One region of the Mesorhizobium sp. M3A.F.Ca.ET.080.04.2.1 genome, then DNA from elsewhere that is predicted to be linked to it. Evidence: riboswitches for the same ligand, from Rfam matches in the RefSeq annotation. Region 1 holds a riboswitch; each other region holds the start of a gene.
What was found. Region 1 has a riboswitch for cobalamin ahead of EJ074_RS26935 (CbtB domain-containing protein). Riboswitches for the same ligand answer to the same signal wherever they lie in the genome.

Region 1 (7,907 bases):
CGACGACCAGGAGGCCGCCCTTGCTGCGCAGCCGCGCGGCAAGATCGAGCAGTCGATCCCGCTCGACGATACGGCCGTCCGGGTTGTTGGGGTTGACCAGCGCGGCGAGGTCGGCTTGCGCCAGCGCCTCGAAATCATTCACTTCGCCCACCGCGTGACCAGCGATCGCGGCGGCTCTGGCATGTTCGGCATAGGTCGGGCCGAGCACCAGCGCCTTGCCCGGCTTCACCAGCGAAGCGACGCGCGGCAAGAGAACCTGCGTGCCTGGCGCAGCCACGACCTGCTCCACCGACGGCGCGCCGTAAGCGGCGGCCGCAATTTCGGCCAATTCGCGCAGTTGTCCTGCTTCGGGCAATCGAGACAGGGCGGTGGCGGGCAGATCGAAAAGCGGATAGGAGTGCGGATTGATACCTGTCGAAAGATCGACGAAAGGCAGCGGTGCGTGAGGAAAGAGCGCCCTCGCCCGACCGAGGCTGCCGCCATGATCCACCGCCGCAATCCCTGCAAGAAGTTTCATGTCGATCCTGATCGCCTTCCTGTCACTTGCCGTTGAACTCGCCCTTGGTTATCCGGACTGGCTGTTCCGCGCCATCGGTCATCCCGTAACCTGGATCGGCAGGCTGATATCCTTTCTTGATCGCAGCCTCAACCGCGCCACCGATTCCGACGAATTGCGTCGTCGCCGCGGCGTCCAGGCATTGCTGGTCATCGTGCTGGTGCCGGCAGCCATCGGGCTGACGCTGCATATCCTGCTCTGGCTGATCTTTCCCTCTGGGCTGGTCGCCGCAGCCATACTCGGCTCCTCGCTTCTTTCACAGAAGAGCCTCGCCCAGCATGTCGAGGACGTTGCCGATGCACTCGAAACGGGCGGTCTGACGCTTGGCCGCATCGCCGTTTCGCGCATCGTCGGCCGCGATCCCGAAAAGCTCGACAAGGCAGGCGTCGCCCGCGCCGCGATCGAAAGCCTGGCCGAGAATTTCTCCGACGGCATCGTCGCGCCGGCCATCTGGACCGGCGTCGGCGGGCTGGCAGGCGGCGCCGCCTACAAGGCCGCCAACACCGCCGATTCGATGATCGGCCACCGCACGCCGCGCCACGAGGCGTTTGGCCGGGCGGCCGCCCGCTTCGACGACCTGATCAATCTGCCGGCCTCGCGGCTGACCGGCCTGCTCATCGTGCTGGCGGCCTTCCTCGTCAAGGGCGCCGATCCACGCAATGCCTGGCATGTGATGCAGCGCGACGCGAAGAAGCACCGCTCCCCCAATGCCGGCTGGCCGGAAGCCGCCATGGCCGGCGCCTTGGACCTGGCGCTCGCCGGACCGCGCAGCTACGCAGGCGTGATTGTCGAGGATGCCTTCATGGGCGAAGGCGGCCGCCGCGAAGCCGAGAGCACCGACATCCGCATGGCGCTAAGACTCTATCGCATCGCCGACCGGCTGCTGATTGCGCTGTTCGGCGTCTTGTCGGCGATCGTGATCTATCTGACCATTCTGATCAGCGGCTAAAACTCGATTCCCTGCTGCGCCTTAACCCCCGCCGTGAAATGGTGCTTGGTCAGCCCCATCTCGGTGACCAGGTCGGCCGCCTCCACCAGCAGCGGCTTGGCGTTGCGGCCGGTGACGACGACATGCAGGTCCTCGCGGCGCGCTTTCAGCGCCGCGACCACTTTCTCCAGATCGAGATAGTCGTAGCGCAGTGCGATGTTGAGCTCGTCGAGGACGACGAGGCTGATCGAAGGATCCGCCATCAGTTGCAGGGCCTTGGTCCAGGCAGCCTCCGCCGCGGCGATGTCGCGCTTCAGGTCCTGCGTTTCCCACGTGAACCCCTCACCCATCGCATGCCACACGACCTGGTCGCCGAAGGCGGCGAAAGCATCCTTTTCGCCGGTGTGCCATTTGCCCTTGATGAATTGGACGACGCCGACACGCTTGCCATAGCCGAGCATCCTCAGCGCCAGGCCGAAGGCAGCCGTGGTCTTGCCCTTGCCGGGTCCGGTGTTGATGATCAGCAGTCCCTTCTCGATCGTCTTGCCGGCCACCTCGGCATCCTGCACCGCCTTGCGCTTGGCCATCTTGGCGCGATGGCGTTCGGCGTCCCTGTCGTCGATGGTCTTGTCGTCGATCTCGGCCATGTCACTTCACCTTGAGCGGCAGCCCCGCCACCATCATCAGCACGCTGTCGGCGACGGCTGCGACTTGCTGGTTGAGGCGTCCGGCGGCGTCGCGGAACCGGCGCGCGAGCGCATTGTCCGGCACGATGCCGAGCCCGACTTCGTTCGAGACCACGGACCACGGTCCGCGCGGGCGCGACAGCACATCCGAGAGCCGTCGGCACTCTGCATCGATGTCATGGTCCGCCAGCATATGATTGGTCAGCCACAATGTCAGGCAGTCGATCAGCACCGGCTGGTGATCGGGCAAGGCCTCGATTGCGCCCGCCAGATCGAGCGGCGCGTCGATGGTGACCCAGCCTTCGCCGCGTCGCGCGCGATGCAGCGCGATCCGCTCGCGCATCTCGTCGTCATAGGTTTGCGCTGTGGCGATATAGGCCCAGGGCGACGGGCTTGCCGTCACCAGGGTCTCGGCATGCGCGCTCTTGCCCGAGCGCGCACCGCCTACGATGAAGGTCAGGCGACCTTCGGCGCGATCAGGCAAAGCTGTCGCGCAAGCTGGTCGCGGTGCCGGTGAAGCGTCCGCGCACCACGCCGACAACCGCGCCCAGAACCAGCCAGAACACCAGATCGGTGAGCGTCACGGCGACAACGAACTGGTGATGCAATCCTTCGGGAATCGCGGTCTCGAAGCTTTCCGGCTGCGGCGCGCCAATAATGTGAGGTGCCACGATCAGCGCCACGCCAAGAATGGCCAGCGGCAGCGACTTGCGGAAGGCAATCAGACCGAGCCCGGCCGCAGTCGCGATGACTGTCGAAACCCACCAGATCTGCCTCGGCAGCAGTTCGGCCGCCGGCATTGCCGGGAGTTCGGGCGGCAGGCCGAGGCCAGGCGCCAGTGTGAACACGGCAAAGCCAGCTAGGCCCCAGAACACGCCCTGGCGCCAGTTGCCGATGCCGCCCGCAAATTCCGAGACTGCGACCAGGATCAGCGCGAAGCCGATGCCGGTGACGATATTGGCGACGACATTGAAGGCGAATCGCTCGAAGCCGTCGGCCGGCGCCCAGCCCTCCTCCTCGGCTGGGGCAACTGCCTCGGCGGGCGCCGGGGCTGCGCTGCTCATCGCGCTGCCGGCGGCTGGAGCGGCTGCGCCCACAGGGTTGTCGTTGGTCGCGTGGTCATGGTGATGACCCTCGCCCGCCTTTTCATACACTTCCGCTTTGAGGATCAACGGAACGGTGGCATAGGCCTGCATGCAGGCGAGAACCACACCCGCCACGAGCCCGGCGATCGCCGCGATGAACACGACGTTGCGAAACAGATTCATGATGTCAAACCCTCGTCAGTGGCAGGGAAAAGCCATCGAGTGACGATAGTCGTGGGCAGCGTTGTGGACCGCATCGATATGCGAGAAGCCGACGAAGCCGACGACGAAAATGCCGAGCAGCGCGGCCATCGCCAGTTGCATGAAGCGCGACTGCGAGGAGACGGAAGCGCCGAGGGAAAAGGAAGCGGTATTCATGTCTTGTCCTTTCGCCCTCCACCCGAGGGCATAGAAGTCAACTTTCTTGTCGCCGGCAGGTCTCCTGGCTCGCGGATCCACGCCCTTCCCCACCTTCCCGAGGCAAATCCTCAGTGGTCTATGGGGCAGGACTACCGCACACAGTTGCGGGGGCAGCCACGGCTTTGGGCAGGAAGTCCACCCTCACCGCATTCCCTCTTGGCTCCAAAAACGGAACCGACGACATCGGCGACTATAGGCAGAATCGTCTCCCCCGGCAAACCAAATTCCGCCACGCTGGAGCGTGATTGCGGCACGGCTCGGTGTGCTAGGAGCCGGCGATTCTGGCAGCGACGAGCTGCTGCAGCCGCCACAGGTGAGCATCGTGAATGCCTCGGGCTTCGAGATTCCTGACGGTGTTGTAGAGATAGTCGGCGCCTGAACCCCAGTGGCCGCAGGAGGTCGCAAGCCTTCTGACCACCTCGCCTTCGCTGAGCACGCCGGTATAGGTGGTGCCCTTGCGGTTGATCACGAAGCCCAGGGCCCGAAATGGACCGCTGCCGCTGGCCAAGCTGAGCAGGCGCGGATGGTAGCTTGTCGGCTTGAGCGTCACCTCGCGCCTAAGCAGCTTGTTCAGCTGCTGACGGCGATCACCGTCGCTCAGCCGGAAGGCGACGCCCTTGCATTGCCCGCCGCGATCTAGCGCCATCATCAAGCCCGGGCTCTCTCTGGTGCCGCGCCAGCGTGTCATGTTCATACAGAAGGAACGGTGCCAGCCGCGCGCCACTGCGACCCGTTCCTCGACATGGTCGATCTCAGGCTTCCAGATCAGCGATCCGTAGCCGAACAGCCAGAGCGGCTCGGCGGCGGGGAGTTCAACCTCCAATGCATCGAGCATCGCTTCGTAGTCGGCGTCATCGAGATGCGCGGCATTTGGGTCGGGGCCACTGTCTTCGACGACCCGAAAACAACGGGCAACCAGTTCTTCGGTCAGAGACATCATTCTTGCGGACATTCGATGCACCTTGGGCCGCCGGCATCGCGCCGGCACTGACGGCGCGAGCTTAAGGGCCCCGAGCAGACGCCACAATGCGGGAGAGCAGCCATTCGCCCTCTGTTGTCGGCCCTAACCGTGATAGTCGTTGGGACGACTGAATCGGACTGCGAGATCATGAGCCTTCAAACGACGAACGAAGCCGTTCAGGACAAGCCGAAACACAGTCGCATCATCGCCATCGACATACTGCGCGGCATCGCGCTGATCGCGATGGCGAGTTACCACTTCACCTGGGATCTCGAAAACTTCGGCTACACCACACCTGGCCTGACCGCTTTCGGCTGGTGGAAGATTTATGCGCGCTGCATCGCCTCGACCTTCCTGTTCCTGGTCGGCGTCAGTCTGTTCCTCGCCCATGGCCGCCAGATCCGCTGGCCGGGCTTCTGGAAGCGTTTCGCCATGGTCGCCGCGTCGGCGATCGCCATCTCGGCTGTCACCTATGTCGCTACGCCGGACGGCTTCATCTTCTTCGGGATACTCCACGAGATCGCGCTGGCGAGCCTGCTCGGCCTTGCGTTTCTGCGGCTGCCGCCGTTGCTGACGGCGATCGTCGCTGCGGCCGTGATCGCGGCGCCCTATTATCTGCGGTCCGAATTCTTCGACCATCCGGCACTGTGGTGGGTTGGGCTGTCGGCGACCAACCCGCGCTCCAACGATTATGTCCCGGTGCTCCCCTGGTTTGGCGCGGTGCTTGCCGGCATCTGCGTGGCCAGGTTCGCATCGGCCTCCGGTCTTCTCGCTCGGCTGGGCGCCTGGATGCCTGGCCGCTGGGCCAATCCGCTCATCTTCATCGGCCGTCACAGTCTGGCCTTCTATCTTATCCACCAACCGCTGCTGTTCGGGTCTGTCTGGATATTGTCGCAGATCATGCCCGCGCCCCCGCAGGACAAGGAAGCGGGTTTCCTGAGCGCTTGCCAGGTATCCTGCGAGCAGCAACAGCAGGACACCAAGTTCTGTTCCAGCTATTGTGGCTGCATGCTGGGCGCGTTGAAGAGCGAAGGATCACTGGACAAGCTCTACAGCAACGATCAGACCGATATCTGGAAATCGCATCTTGCCGATCTCGCCAGCACCTGCACCTCGGCGACGGAAAGCCAGACGGAGGGAGGACAAGAATGAACGGAGCCAAGCACGGCATCATTCCCTGGCCGCCTGTGATCTATGTCGTGGCGATCGTGCTTAGCATCCTGCTCGGTTTGCTTTATCCCCTGCCCTGGATCGGCGACATCTTGGGCGAGATCCTGTTTGCCGCCGGCTGGGTCGCCCTGCTGGGGGTCGTTGCGCTTTGGATCACGGCGATCCGCGTCATGTTGCGGGCGAGAACCACGTTCGATCCCAATGCCGAGCCTGCCCATCTGGTTACGTCAGGTCCCTTCGGCATCACCCGCAATCCGATGTATCTCGCCAACACCCTGCTCTTGATCGGTGTGGCCTTCATCACCGGCATCGCCTGGTTCCTGCTCTTCGCCTTCCTCGCCGCCTTCGCCACGCAGAAGATGGCGATCGAGAAGGAGGAAAAAATCTTGGCGGCCAAATTCGGCAAGAAATACCGCGACTATGCCAAGCGAGTGAGGCGGTGGATTTGAGCGGGGGCCGCGCTCCCGTGAACGGTCAAGTGTTCACCCCAAGTTCGGCCAGTCGCTCGACACACGATTCCTCCGCCTGATCGAGCTCCGCCAGCGTTTCCTCGAGATCGCGCCGCTTCTGCCTAAGGTCTTCTCGTTTCTCTTCGATGCGCTTGATCATCAGCTTGAGCTGGCCGACCTCGCCGGGAGGCTCCTTGTACATCTGGATGATTTCGCGGATCTCGGCGATCGAGAAGCCGAGGCGCTTTCCGCGCATGATCTGACGGATGAGATGGCGGTCCGACGGGCGAAACAGCCGGGTGCGGCCGCGTCTGATCGGCTGCACCAGCCCTTCGTCCTCATAGAATCGCAGCGTGCGAGTCGACACGTCGAACTCGCGCGTCAGCTCGGTGATCGTATAATATTCCCGCATTCTCGCTCCCACGCCCAACGTCCAGGCATCGCCGCGCAAGAGCGTCGCCTTTCCCTCCGATCAACCCCATCATATGCCGGAATCGGCAGACGACCCCAAATCAGCCTCGCACGGCATTTACGTAAAAGTCAATTGACGGACGAGCCGAGGAGTTTGCATCGGCATCGCCTGAACCTCGGCAGCCTCATGGAACGCGGAACCACCATGTGGCGAGCCCGAGAAAAGCGAAGAAGCCGACGCAGTCGGTTACGGTGGTGACGAACACGGCGGAGGCCACCGCCGGATCGATCTTGAAACGATCGAGCACCAGCGGAATGAGGATTCCTGCCAGCGCTGCCGCGAACATGTTGATGATCATCGCGGCGGCGATGATCCCGCCCAGATTGGCATCGTGGAACCAGGTCCCGGCGACCATGCCGATCAGCACGGCAAAGACGATGCCGTTGATGAAACCCACCCCCAACTCGCGTCGTATGATGCGGGCGGCGTTGTAGATGTCGAGGTCTCTCGTCGCCAGAGCCCGCACGGTGACGGTCATGGTCTGCGAGCCGGCATTGCCGCCCATCCCGGCAACGATCGGCATCAGCACCGCCAGCGCCACGATGTGCTCGATCGTGCGGTCGAACAGGCCGATGACCGAGGCGGCCAGGAAAGCCGTAAGCAGGTTGACCAGGAGCCACGGCACACGCGAGCGCGAGGTTGCCAGGATGCTATCGGACAGCTCTTCGTCACCGACGCCGCCCATGCGCAACAAATCTTCCTCGGCTTCCTGTTGGATCACGTCGACGACGTCGTCGATGGTGAGCACGCCGACAAGCCGCTCGTTCTCGTCGACCACCGCCGCCGAGAGCAAGTCGTATTGCTCGAATTCGCGCGCCGCTTCTTCCTGGTCCATCGTGGCTGGAATGGCGTGGCGGGTCTCGCGCATGATGTCCTCGACCTTCACCGCGCGCTTGGTGCGCAGGATCTGGTCGAGGTCGACGGCGCCGACGAGCTTGAAGCTCGGATCGATGACGAAGATCTGGCTGAAGCGGTCTGGGAGGTTCTTATCCTCGCGCATGTAGTCGATCGTCTGGCCGACCGTCCAGAACGGCGGCACGGCGACGAACTCCGTCTGCATGCGCCGGCCAGCCGTCTCTTCCGGATAATCGAGCGCGCGCCTCAGCCTGATGCGTTCGGTGAAGGGCAGTTGCGACAGGATCTCGTCTTGGTCCTCTCGGTCGAGATCTTCGAGGATGTA
Region 2 (7,907 bases), 1.5 Mb from region 1:
CGGCCAGCGCCCGCGACGTTTCGCCGGGAGCCGCCGCCTTGTCGAAGATGCGCACCGGCACGCCGAGCCTGGTCAGCCAAAGTGCGAGCGTCAGCCCGGTCGGGCCGGCGCCGGCGATGAGGACCTTTGTCTTGGACATGGTCATTGTCCTTCTCCCTCAACGATACGAACTTTTTCGTGTTCCCGCAGCCGGTTTACGCCGGCGGTGACGACCACATCGCCCTGGCCAAGCCCGTCGCTGACGACGACCCGATCGGTCTCGTAGCGAGCGACGGTGATGGGCCTCAGTTCCACCCCCGACGCGGCGGTGACCACCCAGACGGCCGGCTTGCCGTCCTTGTCGAACAGCGCGCTGCCCGGCAGCACCACGACCGGCGTGCCGGCCACCTCGGCGCGGCCGGAAACGCTGGCACCGAAGCGCATTTCTTGCGGAGCGTTCTCGAGCGAAACCTTGACCTGGAAAGTGCGGGTCGCGGCATCGGCCATCGGCGCGATCTCGCGGACGGTGCCGATCGCGGTGATCGCCGGATTGCTGAGCAGCGAGACAGTGACCTGCGGTGGCCGCTTCGTGTCGGGCGTGTTGGCGAAGGCGGCTTCCGCGATCGAGAACACCGCGTCGCGCCCGCTCGGATCGGCAACGCGCACCACCATCTGGCCGACAGCGACCGACTGTCCGGCCTCGGCACCGGTGGCGGTGACGATGCCGTCGAATTCAGCATGCAGTTCGGTATAGGCGACCTGGTCCTTGGCCATCTCGAAGGCGATGTTCGCCGATTTGAGCTTGGCCTGCGCCGAGCGCAAATTCTTCAGCGTCGCGTCGTAAGTGGCGCGCGTGGTGAACCCTTTGGCGAGCAGCGCGCCGATGCGGACCTCGGCGGCGCTTGCTTCGACGAGCACGGCTTGCGCCGCCGCGACATCGGCCTCGGCGCTGGCGAGCCGGTTGCGATAATCCTGGTCTTCGATGCGGGCGAGCACCTCACCCTTCTTCACCGTCGAGCCGATCTCGGCGATGCGTTCGAGCAGCTTGCCGGATACGCGGAAGCCGAGGTCGCTTTCGAGCCGCGGCCGTATCTCACCGACGGCCGTGCGGGTGTCGGCGCTGCGGGTCGGGGCGACCGCCATGGCCTTGACCAGTTTCATCTCCGGCGCGGCGGGCTTTGCGTTCGAGGCCTCGCTGCGTGCGCCGTGCCAAACCATGGCGGCGCCGCAGGCGAGGATGGCGATCGAGCCGGCGACAAGGCGGCGCCTCAGCGGCCTGTTATGGAAAAGTGCGGCAATCATGTTGTCTCCGTGACCAAGGTTGCGGTCGCGCCGGGAGGATGCTGCGACCGGAAAATGTTGGCTGGGAGCGATCGGCGTTTTGGCCGGTCTTTCGCCAGCCCGATCTTTTTGCGTTTTCGGGCCCGCGAAATCCCGAACGCTTTCTGAAGTTTTTCCGATGTTTGGCTGAGGCAGTGCCGGAAATCGGGATTTTCGCAAGCCGGCGAGATTGCACGGAAGCCAGTTGCGACTCGTGCGCGGGCGACCTAGGATGGCTGCGTCATGGTCCCGAGCCGCAAGGCGAAGGGTGAAAAGGGAACACGGTGAGATCCGCCTCGGGTCGATGCCGTGGCTGCCCCCGCAACTGTGAGCGGCGAGCTCCATCTGAAAACCACTGGCCGACAAGGCTGGGAAGGCGGATGGCGCGGCGACCCGCGAGCCAGGAGACCTGCCATCGACACGAGTTGACCGGACGGGGTGTGCCGGGAGGAGACGCGGCGCCGGTCTGTCAGCCGGCCGTCCAGCATCCTTCCGTCGCCATTTGGAGAGTGACGGAATGTTGGACGGCTCCATCGATCGCCACGAGTGCGCGCCCTGCCGAAGCTATTTGCTCGGATCAGCCGGCCTGATTCGAAAAGCCGTTCGGGAGAAGCTCCATGACTGAGCTTCTCGAAGCTCGCAGCCTGACGGCCGTGGCAGGCGGCAAGCTCCTGGTCGATGGCGTCAGCCTGTCGCTCACTCCGGGCGAACGGCTGGCCATCGTCGGGCCTAACGGTGCCGGCAAAACCACGCTCTTGCGCATGCTGTGTGGTGCTCTGCGGCCGGCCAGCGGCGAGGTGCGCCTGGCCGGACGCCGGCTGGATAGGATCACGCAGGGCGAGCGTGCACTCAGCATGGCCGTCGTCGGCCAGGCCGACCAGCCTGATCCGCGGGTTACTCTCATCGACTATGTCGAGCTTGGCCGCGTCCCGCATATCGGCATCAGGCGCAAGCGCGAGGATCGCGATATCGTCGTGGATGCGCTGCGCCGGACCGGACTCTTGCCGCTGCTTTGCCGCACGATCGGCTCGCTGTCCGGTGGCGAACGGGAACGTGCGCAACTCGCCCGTGCCATGGCGCAGGAGCCAAAAATCCTGTTCCTCGACGAACCGACCAACCATCTCGATCCGCGCGCCCGCGGCGACCTTCTCGACCTTGTCGCGGACTTCGGCATGACCGTCGTTGCCGTGCTGCACGACCTGTCGCTGGTGGCGCCCTTCGCCACCACGGTGGCGGTGATGAACAATGCCCGGCTGCATGCGCTGGCGCCGCCGCGCGAGGCGCTTGACGCCCAGCTCGTGCGCCAGGTCTTCGGCATCGATGTGCTGCGTCTGCCGCATCCGACAGAAGACCGCGAGCTCACCGTCTTCGACCTTGCCAACGGCGCATCCTCGCCATCCTGAACCTGTCCAAACAAAGGAGCACCTGTCCCTTGAAACGCATCGCGCTGTCGTTTGCCTTTTTGCTCGCCGCCTCGCCGGCCTTCGCTTTTCCGGTCACCATCGACAGCTGCGGCAAGCCGCTGACCTTCGAGGCGCCGCCAAAGCGTGCCGTCATTCACGACCTCAACATGGCCGAGATGGCCTTCGCGCTGAAGCTGCAGTCCTCGATCGTCGGTCTCACCGGCATCACCGGCTGGTACAAGGTCGGGCCGGAGTTCAAGGCCGCGCAGGGCTCGATCCCGGAACTCGCGCCGAAATATCCGACGCTCGAGAATCTGATCGCCGTGCAGCCCGATTTCTTCTTCGCCGGCTGGTACTACGGCATGAAGCCGGGCGGCGAGGTAACGCCGGACACACTCGCCCCGCACGGCATCAAGACGCTGGTGCTGACCGAAAGCTGCGTCCACCTCGACAAGGACCGACCTGCCGCCTCGATGGACCTGCTCTATGGCGACGTCGAGAAGCTGGGCAAGATCTTCGGCAAGGAGGCCGATGCTCAAAAGCTCGTCGCTGGCTGGAAGGCCGAGCTCGCCGACATCACGGCGAAAATTGGCAACGCCAAGGGCACCCGCGTCTTCCTCTATGATTCCGGCGAGGACAAGCCTTTCACCGCCGGCAGGTTCGCCATCCCGAATGCCATGATCGCAGCCGCCGGCGGCGAGAACATCATGGCCGACATGGAGACGAGCTGGGGCAACACCGACTGGGAGACGGTCGCCTCGCGCAATCCGCAATTCCTCATCCTGCTCGATTACCAGGACGGCGGCGGCTACAAGAAACTGCTCGATTTCCTCAAGGCCCATCCAGCGATGAAAGAGACCGACGCCGTCAAGAACGAGCGCTTCGTGGCACTGCGCTACGCCGAGCTGACGCCCGGTCCCGCCAATATCGAAGCGATCGGCAAGATCGCCAGGGCCATGCATCCGGAAGCGTTTTAGGTCTTGAGCTGAGCTGGGAGTGTTATTGTTGACGGATCGCCTGACGACGTGAATCTACACCACCGATCGTTCGTCTTGTCGATAGCCCTGGGCGCGGCTCTCCTGGTCGCGCTCGCCCTGCTGTCGATCGCCTATGGCTCGACATTGATACCTTTGCGCGAGGTCCTCGGCGCGCTGGCGCATACCGCCGGGCTGGATGGCCCCGCCGTTCCCGGACCCGTGGGCAGCATCGTCGTCGACCTCAGGCTGCCGCGCACCCTGCTGGCGATCGCGGTCGGCGCCGGCCTTGGCGCCGTCGGTGCGCTGCTGCAGACCGTCAGCCGCAACGACCTAGCCGATCCGTTCCTGTTCGGCCTCTCCTCCGGCGCCGCTGCCGGCGCCGTTTCGGTCATCACCGCCTTCGGCGACAGGTTTGGAATATGGACCTTGCCGGTGGCGGCGTTCACCGGCGGCATATTGGCGGCGACAATCGTGCTGCTCCTGGTCTCACGGGTGAGGGGGCAGGGCCCCGAGCGGCTGATCCTTGCCGGGCTCGCCGTATCCTTCATGTTCACCGCGCTTACCAACTATCTCGTCTTCGCCGGCGACCAGCGCGCCGCCCATTCGGTGCTGTTCTGGACCATGGGCGGGCTTGGGCTTGCCCGCTGGGACAATATCGGGCTGGCGGCGCTGGGCGCCGGAATCATCCTCGCCTACGGCCTCTGGAACCACCGCCGCTTGGACGCCTTCCTCGCCGGCGAAAGCGCTGCCGAAAGCCTCGGCGTGCCGGTGGCGCGCATGCGCCGGACGACGTTCCTTGTCGCCGCCTTGGCCACTGCCATCCTCGTCGCGGTCGCCGGTGTCATCGGCTTCGTCGGGCTGATGATCCCGCATCTCGGCCGGCCGCTGGCTGGTCCGCTGCATCGGCCGCTGATTGCAGTCTGCGCGCTGTTCGGCGCGATCCTGCTGCTGGCCAGCGATCTGCTCGCCCGCACGCTGCTGCCGCCGCAGGAATTGCCGATCGGCATCATCACCAGCTCGCTCGGCGCCTTCTTCGTCGTCACGCTCCTGATGCGCAGGCGGATCTAGCCGGCGGATCAAACCGTCCAGAAATAGCGCACGATGTGGAAGAAGATCGGTGCGGCGAAGACCAGGCTGTCGGTGCGGTCCAGCATGCCGCCATGGCCCTCGATCAGGTGGCCCCAGTCCTTGACGCCCTGGTCGCGTTTGATCGCGGAGGCGACGAGCCCGCCGAGGAATCCCATCGCGCAGGCGATGAAGGCGACGGCCGAGGCCTGCAGCGGTGAGAACGGCGTGATGAAGGCGAGCAGCGCGCCGAGCAGGCTCGACGCGACCAGTCCGCCGATCAGGCCTTCCCAGGTCTTCGACGGCGAGACCGTCGGCGAGAAGCGGTGTTTCCCGAACAGCTTGCCGAAGATGTACTGCAGCACGTCGCTGCCCTGCACGACGATGATCAGGAAGGCGATCAGCAGAAGGTTGCGGCCTTCGAAACCCGGCACGTTGAGCGTCAGCAGGGCAGGGACGTGGCTGACGCAGTAGACCGAGATCATGATCGCCCATTGCTGAGCCGAGACGCGTTCCAGGAAGCGTTCGGTGTCGCCATGCAGCGCCGTGATCGCCGGCATCAAAAGGAAGCAATAGACCGGGATGAAGATGACGAAGAGCCCATACCAGGCGGTCCACACCAGCCAGTACTGGACCGGTATGACGATGCCGAACATGCCGAGCAGCACCCAATGGTCGCTACGGCGGCTGTGCGTCAGCGTCACGAATTCGCGCAGCGCCGCGAACGAGATCAGCGCGAACAGGATCGTCATGCCGTAACGGCCGAAGAAGAAGGCGACCGTCATCAGCGCCACCATCACCCACCAGGCGTTGATGCGCTGGGTGAGGTTGACGAGCGTCGCGCTGAGCGGCTTCGGCGCGCGCATCGAAAGGATGCCGGAGGTGACGCTGGCGGTGCTCAGCACCACGAAAAGGCCGATGATCAGTATGCTGATTTCGTGGCGCATCAATCGTCTCGTTCGGGGCGCGGATTGAGCGCCAGAAGTTCGGCCCGGGCGCGCTCGAGAAAGGCGCGGCGCTCCTCGCCCGGCGCCACCGACACCGGCGCGCCGAAGACGACGCGGCAGAGCAGCGGCACCGGCAGGAACTGGCCCTTGGGCAGCACGCGCGACATGTTCTCGATCCAGCAGGGGATGAGCTCGACGTCCGGGCGCGCCATCGACAGATTGTAGAGCCCGGAGCGGAACGGCAGCAGCTCGTCGCTCATGTTGCGGGTGCCTTCCGGGAAGATGATCAGCGAGTGGCCCTGGTCGAGCACCGAGAGCATGACCGAGATCGGGTTCTCTTCCGGACTGGTCCATTGCCTGCTGATCAGCACGGAGGACAGCATGTCCTCAGCGATGAAGCGGCGCAGCCGCGACTTGCCCCAATATTCGGCCGCGGCGATGGCGTGCGTGATGGCCCGCTCCTTCTCGCTGAGGCAGGCCGACAGCAGGATGAAATCGCCATGGCTGGTGTGGTTGGCGAAATAGATGCGCTGCCGCTCCGACGGCTGGCTGCCGCTCCAGATCGGGCGCACGCCGGTCACCGCCCAGGCCAGCGCCGACAGGCCGACGGAGGTCGCCGTCTGCAACAAGGTGAATGTCCTGAGCGAGAGCCTGCTCATCGCGGCATCCAGAAACCGGCCGTCAGGAACGCAACGACGAAGATCGCAAAGGCGATCCGCTGCCGGGTGAGCAGGCGGCGCGTGCCGGCGATACGGTCGTCGAGGGGGCGCTTGTTGGCCGGAGCGGGCTTCAGCCGCATGCGCGCCAGAAGGTCGTCGACGGCGGCGCCTCCGGAAACCTCGTCGTCATGAGTTGCCATCAGCCGGAACAGCAGCGCGTCGAAGACGAGAAGCGCGGAAAGCCCCAGCACCACGACGGCACTCGCCGAGGCCACCAAAAGCGCCAGCACCGCGAGCGGTGCCTGGAACGCGCCGCGCGCCGAGGCGACCAGCGGCGCGACACTGTCGCAGGCGATCACGACGGCAGCCGGCCATGCTGCCTGCTTCACCAGCATGGCCGCAAACCGGCCGGTCCGTTCCCGATAGGCGCCGTCCGTCATGCCGGCTCGTCCAGTCCGATCTGAAGATGCACCGGACGACCGGACGCGGCGAGTTGCCTGCGCGCCTGCGCCGGCGTACGCGAGCGGCCGGTGGCGACCAGCCATGCGGCGACGACGGTGGCGCTGCGCTGGAAGCCGAGCGCGCAGCAGACGAGCACCGTGCCTTCCCTGCGCGCCGGCTCGATCGCACCCGCCGCCTGGTCGAGCCTGTCTGCGGGCGGCGGCAGCAGGTCGAGCATGGGGAGGCTGATCCAGCGGCCCACGGCCCCACGCGGCCGCTCCAACTCGGCGGCAAGATCGATCACCGTGCCGAAGCGGTTGGCTTCGCCGGCTGCGGGAAAACGTCCGAGGAAGACGCCGTCGCTGACTGCCACTACCGGCGGCAGCTTGCGTGTCCATGCCAGAACGTTGAGTCTGGCGCCCAGGCGATAGGGCCAAAGCACGACACGGCTTGCCAGCGACACATGGCCGTCCGCTGTCTTCTGGAACACCTTGGCGCCGGCTCCGGCATAGCCGAAGGCGACGATCGCCAGCGCCAGCGCCGGCCACAAAAGGACAAGCGCGACAGCGCAAAAAAAGACGCCGATGGCGGCGCCGGCCAGAGCGAGGGCAGCACCCGTCGCGTAATACAGGGAAAGCCGCCGCGCCTTGGCATCGGCGGTCAGGCGGAAACCGGCAAGCGGCAGCTCGCCCTTGGCCGGAAACAGCCACAGCGCAAGGAACCCGAGCAACGCGCCGGTCGGGATGTCGATGAAATGGTGCTGCCACGTCGTCAGCACCGAGGCGCCGATCAGGAAGCACCAGCCGTGCCAGATCGGCAGGAGGATCCCGCCGAGGCGCTGGCGCCAGTGATCCCAGATGATCACCAGAAGCGCAATGTGCAGGGAAGGGGCCTGGTTGAAGGGCTTGTCGAAGCCGCCGAGCACGGCAAACAGGAAACCTGGCACTCCGCTCGTTGCCGGGCGCACGAAGGTCGCAGTCAGCGGAAACAGGATGAAGCAGCCGACGGCGACGATCTGCGCGGCCAGGTAGCGGCCGGCCAGCCGGTCGACACCCTGCCTGCTCCCGTTGAGCAGGAGCGACAGCCCGTAGAACAGGTTGATCGACCAGTAGGGCA
Region 3 (7,907 bases), 2.4 Mb from region 1:
TTTCCTGCGCACCATGGACATTTCGGTATTTTCCTTCACCACCATCGCCAAGCGCGCCGAGCCGTTGATGGCCGAAGGCGGCTCGCTGCTGACGCTGACCTATTACGGCGCCGAAAAGGTCATGCCGCATTACAACGTCATGGGCGTCGCCAAGGCGGCGCTCGAAGCCAGCGTGCGTTATCTCGCGGTCGACCTCGGTGCCAAGAAGATCCGCGTCAACGCCATCTCGGCCGGCCCGATCAAGACGCTTGCCGCCTCCGGCATCGGCGATTTCCGCTATATTTTGAAGTGGAACGAATACAACGCGCCGCTGAAGCAGACGGTGACGCAGGAAGAGGTTGGCGATTCCGGCGTCTATTTCCTGTCGGATCTGTCGCGCGGTGTGACCGGCGAGGTCCATCACGTCGATTCCGGCTATCACGTCGTCGGCATGAAGGCGGTCGACGCGCCGGACATCTCGACCATCAAGGACTGATCCTCCGTCCCGGCCCTGGTCCGAGCTCCGGAAGACTGATGTATCCGCTCGTCTACATCGCGCGCCACGGCCAGACTGAGTGGAATGTCGAGGGTCGGCTGCAGGGACAGGCGGATACAGACATCAACGCGCTCGGCCGCGCGCAGGCGACCCGCAACGGTCGCCGCCTGGCCGAGTTCGTCGACAAGCCCACCGATTTCGACTTCGTCGCCAGCCCGATGCGCCGCACGCGCGAGACGATGGAGCTGATGCGCGCGGCGATGGGACTCGATCCGCTCGCCTACCGCACCGATCCGCGCCTTGTGGAGTTGAGTTTCGGCGATTGGCAGGGTTTCACCTTTGGCGAGCTCGAGGCCAGGCTTCCGGGTTCGACCGCCGGGCGCCGGCACGCCAAATGGGATTTCCAGCCGCCAGGCGAGGGCGCCGAAAGCTACGAGATGCTGCTCGAGCGCATCAAGCCGTGGTTGGATACACTCGACCGGCAGACGGTCTGCGTCACCCACGGGGGGTCATGCGCTGCTTGTTCCGCCTTGTCGACGGAATGTCGAAGAAGCAAGCGGCCAACCTCGATATCCCGCAGGATCGCCTGCTGCGGCTGCAGGGCCGCAGCCTGGAGTGGCTGTGAGGCAGACGCCTCAACCTCGTCATCCTAGGGCGAAGCAGGAGCGAAGCTCCGTCGCGGAGACCCTAGGATCCATGTCGTGACCTAGCCGAATGGCAAAAGCGGCGCAGAATAGAAAACGTTCTGCACTGCTGCAAAGCTCCGACGCAACGGCATGGATTCTAGGTCTGCGCGCGTCGCTCCGCTCCTTGCTTCGCCCTAGAATGACGAAGCTTTCGGCGTCCGGCTAATTTCGAAAGTGGTCCTCTACCGGCGCACCGCGTTGGCCAAGACCTCGCAGCGAGGAACTAATTCTGGTCGCTGTCCGGCAGCTGCATATCGGTAACGACGTTCTCGCCATTGGTCACGTCGAAAGCGATGACGATGTCCATGCCGGGTTTCAGTGCGTCCAGATCGGTCTCGGCGTTGAGCTTGTAGGATTTGCCGTCGTCCAGCGTCAGCATCAGCGTGTCCTTGTCGACCTTCTTGATCAGTCCTTCGGTCTGGCCGGCGAAGGCGGCGGTGGAAATCAAGAGCATGGCGCCAACAGCGCCAATCAGGGTACGCATCGTCGTCCTCTTTGGTCATTGCGCCGGCTGGTCAGCGGCGGATCCTCAACGGCGGATGGAAGAGAGCAGAAACCAACCGAATGTGTCAAAACTAAATCCGCCCGATCACAGATTGATGCGCCGGAACACCGTTTGACCGCTGTGGAAAACGCCAATAGAAGGCAGCGTGCAGCGCTGCGCGTCCTTCTGGATGCGTGAGGAACGCTGAACCACTTTTAAGTTTGCCGGCTCCGCCGCCGGGCAGGGCGCTTCCATGTCTCACAACACCTTCGGCCATCTTTTCCGCGTCACCACCTGGGGTGAAAGCCATGGCGCTGCGCTCGGCTGCGTTGTGGACGGCTGCCCGCCCGGCATCCGCTTCAAGCGGGAGGATATCCAGGCCGAACTGGACAGGCGCCGCCCAGGCCAGTCGCGCTTCGTCACCCAGCGCCGCGAGCCGGATGAGGTGAAAATCCTCTCGGGCTTCATCCTCGACGAGGACGGCGAGACGATGATCACCACCGGCACGCCGGTGTCGATGCTGATCGAGAATGTCGACCAGCGCTCCAAGGACTATGGCGAGATCGCCCGCCAGTATCGGCCCGGCCATGCCGATTACACCTATGAGGTCAAATACGGCCTGCGGGATCATCGCGGCGGCGGCCGCTCCTCGGCGCGCGAAACCGCGGCGCGGGTGGCTGCCGGCGCGTTGGCGCGCAAGGTGGTGCCGGGCATGATCGTGCGCGGCGCGCTGGTTTCGATGGGCGAGAAACGAATAGATCGCGCCAACTGGAACTGGAATTTCGTCGGCGATGCCGAAAACCCGTTCTTCACTCCCGATCCAGCCTCCGTTCCGGTCTTCGCTGCCTATCTCGACGGCATCCGCAAGGCGGGCTCATCGGTCGGCGCGGTGATCGAGATCGTGGCCGAAGGCGTGCCGGCGGGCCTCGGCGCGCCGATCTATGCCAAGCTCGACCAGGACATCGCCTCCGGCCTGATGTCGATCAACGCCGTCAAGGGCGTCGAGATCGGCAACGGCTTCGAGGCCGCCCGCATCACCGGCGAAGAGAACGCCGACGAGATGCGCATCGGCAATGACGGCAAGCCGGTGTTCCTGTCCAATCACGCCGGCGGCATCCTGGGCGGTATCTCGACCGGGCAGGCGATCGTCGCCCGTTTCGCCGTCAAGCCGACCTCCTCGATCCTGACGCCGCGGAAGTCGATCGACAAGGACGGCAAGGACGTCGATGTCATGACCAAGGGACGCCACGATCCATGCGTCGGCATCCGCGCCGTGCCGATCGGCGAAGCCATGGTTGCCTGCGCGATCGCGGATCATTATCTGCGGCACAGAGGACAGACAGGTAAGGGAATAGGCAGTAGGGAATAGGCAGTAGGCCGCCCGAACAGCCTTTTTCTTTCCCTACTGCCTACTGCCTATTTCCTGCGAGCGAAGCGAGCACCTTATGCCCTACGACCAGAAGAAGATCGTCGAAGCGATCCGCGCCTTCGAGCGCGGCGAGATCGTCGTCGTCATGGACGATGACGGGCGCGAGAACGAGGGCGACCTGATCGTTGCCGCCGTCCACTGCACGCCGGAAAAGATGGCCTTCATTGTCCGCAACACCTCCGGCATCGTCTGCACGCCGATGCCGCGCGAAGAGGCGCGGCGGCTGAACCTGGCGCCGATGGTGGCCGACAATGATTCCGCCCACACAACCGCCTTCACCGTCAGCGTCGATTTCAAGCACGGCACGACCACCGGCATCTCCGCCGACGACCGCACCCTCACGGTGCGCAACCTTGCCAACGGCAATGTCGGCGCCTCCGATTTCGTCCGTCCCGGTCACATCTTCCCGCTGATCGCGCGCGAGGGCGGTGTCTTGATGCGTTCGGGCCATACCGAAGCGGCGGTCGATCTGTGCAAGCTCGCCGGCCTGCCGCCGATCGGGGTCATCTCCGAACTGGTCAATGACGACGGCACCGTCAAGCGCGGCCCCGAGGTGCAGGCTTTCGCCGAGGAGCACGGCCTGAAGCAGATCTCGGTCGCCGATCTCATCGCCTATCGCCAGCGCAAGGAAACGCTGGTCGAGCGCGTCGCCTGTTCCGACATCGACACGCCCGGCGGCAAGGCGCAGGTCTTCACCTACACGCTTCCCTGGGATTCCATGCACCACGTCGCGGTTGTCTTCGGCGACATCCGCGATGGCGAGGACGTTCCGGTGCGCCTGCATTCGGAAGATGTCGTCACCGATGTCTTCGGCACCAGCCACCGGCTGGACGGCATCATGAAGGCGATGGGCGAGCGCAAGCGCGGCGTCATCGTCTATCTGCGCGAAGGCTCGGTCGGCGTCGCTCACCAGGAGCGCAAGCGGCCGGCGAGCGGCGAACGCGAGGACCACGAGGAGGCGCGCCGCCGCGAGAACGAGTGGCGCGAGATCGGCCTCGGTGCGCAGATCCTCAAGGATCTCGGCATTTCGTCGATCAACCTGATCGCCTCGCGCGAGCGCCACTATGTCGGTCTCGAGGGCTTTGGGATTCACATCGCCAAGACCGAAATCCTGTAGGTGCGATTCAGGGTGACGCTTGCGGCTCCCGAGCGGTAGCTCGAAGCCTGCTCAAGCGGGCCCTGGTCACACCACTGGCTAACCATACCGTCGAGTTTGTGCACCGGTTTTGGCAGCCGCGAGCCGCAGCCACAATTGACAAACGTGCGGGTGAGAGCATCCTCCTCGGCCATTCTCTGAGGCGGGAGAGTCGGGGTCATGTGGGACTTCAGCGTCGGCAGGTCGGTGTCCATCATGATGAGGACCTGGCCGTTCATTGCCTTTCGAATGATCGTCTATTTCGGCATCACGGTGGCCTACATCATGGCGACCGGAACCGGCGCCAGCGTCGGCTACGGGGTCGGCCACATCTCCACCGATCCCGACGGACCGATGTCGTTTGCCCTATGGGGCGGGGTTGTCGGCTTCGGCGTCGTTTCGATCGCGGTCTACTGGATCCGCGAATACATCCTCTACGTCCTCAAGGCCGGCCACATCGCCGTGATCGTCCACCTGATCGACGGCCACGACGTGCCCGACGGCCAAGGCCAGATCGCCTATGCGCGTGAGGTGGTGACCAAGCGCTTTGCCGAAGCCAACATCCTTTTCGTCGTCGACCAACTGGTGAAAGGCGCGATCCGCGCCATTTCCGGCCTGGTCGGCGGCATCGCCGCCTTCCTGCCCATTCCGGGACTCAGTGGCGTGGTCAGCTTCATCAACACCGTCATCCGCCTGTCGCTGACCTATGTCGACGAGATCATCCTCGGCTACAATATCCGCATCAATTCGAACACGCCTTTCGAGACCGCCAGGCAAGGGGTCGTGCTCTACGCGCAGAACGGCAAGCACATGGTCAAGAACGCCGTCTGGCTGGCGGTGATCATGTGGGGCGTGTCCTTCGTCATCTTCCTTTTGATGCTGGCGCCGGCCGGTGCCATCCTGTGGGTCATGCCCGGTCAGCTTGCCGGTTGGGCCTTCGTGCTGGCCATCGTCTTTGCTTGGGCTTTCAAGGCGGCCTTCATCGAGCCCTTCGCCATCGCCTCGCTGATGCAGGTCTATTTCGCCGCCATCGAGGGCCAGGCTCCCAATCCCGAATGGGACCGGCGCCTGGCCGACACCTCGTCGAAATTCAGGGAGCTTCGCGACAAGGCGCTCAATTCCTTCGGCGGCTCGCGCTGGGATGCGCCCCGGGCGGCTTGATAGCAGCCGCCTGATCAGGGCTTCGGCCGGTCGCCGACACCGAGGCTGGCGATCGCCGATTTGAGCGGTGCCTCGCCGGCGCCGCAAAACGTCTCGCTCATCACCAGTTCGGGCAAGGGCAGGCGCTTGCCCCAGCCATGTGCTTCCAGATCCGGCTTCGGCGCGAATGCCGAGACGCGGCCGACGCACAGATAGGCGATCGGCGTGACATGGTCGGGGATCGACAGCAGCCGCTTCAGCGCTTCGGTCTCGATAATGCTGACCCAGCCGACGCCGACGCCTTCGGCGCGCGCCGCCAGCCAGAAGTTCTGCACCGCGCAGACGGTGCTGTAGAGATCCATCTCCGGATTGTGCCAGCGCCCGAGCGGCGAGTTCTGCGAGCGCTGCCGGTCGCAGGTGATGCAGAGATTGAGCGCGCTTTCGCAGATGCCTTCGAGCTTCAGCTTGCGGTAGAGCGCCTGCCGCTCCGCCTCGATGGCCGGCAATTCCTGCTCGCGCGCCGCCAAAAACAGGTCGCGCACCTGGCGGCGCCGTTCGGCATCGCGGATGACGATGAAGTTCCACGGCTGCATGTAGCCGACCGACGGCGCGTGATGGGCGGCCGTCAGCAGCCGCGCCAGCACGCTGTCGTCGAGATCGTCGGCGACGAAATGGCTTCGCACGTCGCGCCGGGTGAACATCGCCCGGTAGACCGCCTCGCGCGCCAATTGGTCAAAGTCATCGCCGCCGCCGGCGGCCGCTCCTGCCTGCATCGCTTTTCCCCTTGCGACAGCAGTCCTGCGCCTGACCAAGCGCAAGACCATGTCTGCCAGGCCGGTCTTCTGGCTCGGGATCGTCCCGCGTCCGGCGCCTTCCCGTCATCGACAGTGGCTTTTGCCGGCGCGGTCCCCCTCACAGCGTTGGGCACGCCACGGAGTTCAACCGTGTTCCCGATTCTCCCGCGCGTTGCGGGCACCAGGCAGCGGCACGACCTTACCGTGAGGCGGGCGCCGCGCCAATGCCGTCAGCGACACTATCGGGCGCGAATTTTCCCCAGCCATTCGGCGCTGAAACATGGTCATCCGGGCTGCGGGTGCCTAGATTAGGCGCCATGACAACCCGTCTCTACACCCATCCGGTATTTCTGGAACACCTTACGCCACCCGGTCACCCCGAGCGGCCCGACCGTTTGCGCGCCATCGAGCGTGTGCTGGATGATGAGTCATTTTCGGCTCTGGATCGCGTCAAGGCGCCGGAAGCCGATGAGGCGACCCTTCTCTATGCCCACCCGGAGGATTTCGTTGCCCGCGTCCGCGCCGCCATTCCCGAGAGCGGCATCGTCTCGATCGACGCCGACACCAGCGCCAGCCCGAAGAGCTGGCAGGCCGCGGTGACGGCGATCGGCGCCGCCAATGCGGCCGTCGACGACGTCTTCGACGGCCGCGCCAGCAATGTCTTCGTTGCTGCGCGGCCGCCCGGCCATCATGCCGAGAAGACCACCGCGATGGGCTTTTGCCTGTTCAACACCGCGGCGATCGCGGCCCGCTACGCGCAGAAGAAGCACCAGGCCGAGCGCGTCGCCATCGTCGACTGGGACGTGCACCATGGCAACGGCACGCAGGACATTTTCTGGGACGATCCGTCGGTGCTCTATTGTTCGACCCACCAGATGCCGCTTTATCCGGGCACTGGCGCAAAGAGCGAGACCGGCGCCGGCAACATCGTCAATGCGCCGCTGGCGCCCCGCACCGGCAGCGAACTGTTCCGCGACGCCTTCCTGTCGCGCGTGCTGCCGTCGATCGACGCCTTCGCGCCCGACCTGATCATCATTTCCGCCGGTTTCGATGCGCACCATCGCGATCCGCTGGCCGAGATCAACCTGACCGAGGATGATTTCGACTGGGCGACCGGGCAACTGATGGAGCGCGCCGGGCGCCACAGCGGCAATCGGCTCGTCAGCCTGCTGGAGGGCGGCTACGATCTTCAGGGATTGGCATTTTCGGTCGCCGCCCATGTCGGGCGGCTGATGAAGGGATAGGATATGGCTGGCGAAGGCAATGAGGACGTCAAGGCGATGAGCTTCGAACAGGCGCTCGACGCACTGGAGAAGATCGTCGATGATCTGGAGCGCGGCGACGTCCCGCTCGACCAGTCGATCCGCATCTACGAGCGCGGCGAGGCGTTGAAGGCGCATTGCGATCGTCTGCTGAAGGCGGCCGAGGACAAGGTCGAGAAGATCAGGCTGTCACGCGACGGCAAGCCAGTCGGAACGGAGCCGCTGGACGCCGAGTAGGTAAAAACGGGCAAGGAGTTCACGCATGTGCCGCAACATCAAGACCCTGTTCAACTTCGAGCCGCCGGCGACCGACGACGAAGTCCATGACGCGGCGTTGCAGTTCGTGCGCAAGCTGAGCGGTTCGACCAAACCGTCAAAGCGAAACGAGCATGCCTTCAACCATGCCGTCGAAGCGATTGCCGCAGCGGCGCGTGAATTGCTCGATTCCATGGAGACCACCCAGCATCCGCGCAATCGCGAGGAAGAGGCTGCCAAGGCGAAG

Region 2: it holds a riboswitch for cobalamin, as region 1 does, so the genes downstream of both, EJ074_RS04760 (ABC transporter ATP-binding protein) here and EJ074_RS26935 (CbtB domain-containing protein) in region 1, are expected to answer to the same signal.
Region 3: it holds a riboswitch for cobalamin, as region 1 does, so the genes downstream of both, bluB (5,6-dimethylbenzimidazole synthase) here and EJ074_RS26935 (CbtB domain-containing protein) in region 1, are expected to answer to the same signal.

Annotation. Positions count from the first base shown of each region.
Region 1 is NZ_CP034451.1:5,647,785-5,655,691, reverse strand. It holds gene cobD (threonine-phosphate decarboxylase CobD) at 1-517, opposite strand, end outside; gene cbiB (adenosylcobinamide-phosphate synthase CbiB) at 516-1,505, shown strand; gene cobO (cob(I)yrinic acid a,c-diamide adenosyltransferase) at 1,502-2,131, opposite strand; gene cobU (bifunctional adenosylcobinamide kinase/adenosylcobinamide-phosphate guanylyltransferase) at 2,133-2,654, opposite strand; gene EJ074_RS26940 (CbtA family protein) at 2,647-3,438, opposite strand; gene EJ074_RS26935 (CbtB domain-containing protein) at 3,454-3,633, opposite strand; cobalamin riboswitch at 3,670-3,869, opposite strand; gene EJ074_RS26930 (gamma-glutamylcyclotransferase) at 3,941-4,627, opposite strand; gene EJ074_RS26925 (DUF1624 domain-containing protein) at 4,784-5,788, shown strand; gene EJ074_RS26920 (isoprenylcysteine carboxylmethyltransferase family protein) at 5,785-6,255, shown strand; gene EJ074_RS26915 (MerR family DNA-binding transcriptional regulator) at 6,281-6,667, opposite strand; gene mgtE (magnesium transporter) at 6,852-7,907, opposite strand, start outside.
Region 2 is NZ_CP034451.1:1,023,526-1,031,432, reverse strand. It holds gene EJ074_RS04770 (FAD-dependent monooxygenase) at 1-139, opposite strand, end outside; gene EJ074_RS04765 (efflux RND transporter periplasmic adaptor subunit) at 142-1,281, opposite strand; cobalamin riboswitch at 1,527-1,731, shown strand; gene EJ074_RS04760 (ABC transporter ATP-binding protein) at 1,917-2,702, shown strand; gene EJ074_RS04755 (ABC transporter substrate-binding protein) at 2,732-3,679, shown strand; gene EJ074_RS04750 (iron ABC transporter permease) at 3,761-4,747, shown strand; gene EJ074_RS04745 (phosphatidate cytidylyltransferase) at 4,756-5,691, opposite strand; gene EJ074_RS04740 (lysophospholipid acyltransferase family protein) at 5,691-6,350, opposite strand; gene EJ074_RS04735 (hypothetical protein) at 6,347-6,790, opposite strand; gene EJ074_RS04730 (phosphatase PAP2/dual specificity phosphatase family protein) at 6,787-7,907, opposite strand, start outside.
Region 3 is NZ_CP034451.1:1,840,117-1,848,023, reverse strand. It holds gene fabI (enoyl-ACP reductase FabI) at 1-475, shown strand, start outside; partial or broken gene EJ074_RS09035 (histidine phosphatase family protein) at 514-1,100, shown strand; gene EJ074_RS09030 (DUF1344 domain-containing protein) at 1,385-1,645, opposite strand; gene EJ074_RS29650 (hypothetical protein) at 1,751-1,900, opposite strand; gene aroC (chorismate synthase) at 1,899-3,014, shown strand; gene ribB (3,4-dihydroxy-2-butanone-4-phosphate synthase) at 3,091-4,191, shown strand; gene EJ074_RS09015 (hypothetical protein) at 4,390-5,370, shown strand; gene bluB (5,6-dimethylbenzimidazole synthase) at 5,385-6,122, opposite strand; cobalamin riboswitch at 6,164-6,344, opposite strand; gene EJ074_RS09005 (histone deacetylase family protein) at 6,461-7,387, shown strand; gene EJ074_RS09000 (exodeoxyribonuclease VII small subunit) at 7,391-7,642, shown strand; gene EJ074_RS08995 (DUF2277 domain-containing protein) at 7,668-7,907, shown strand, end outside.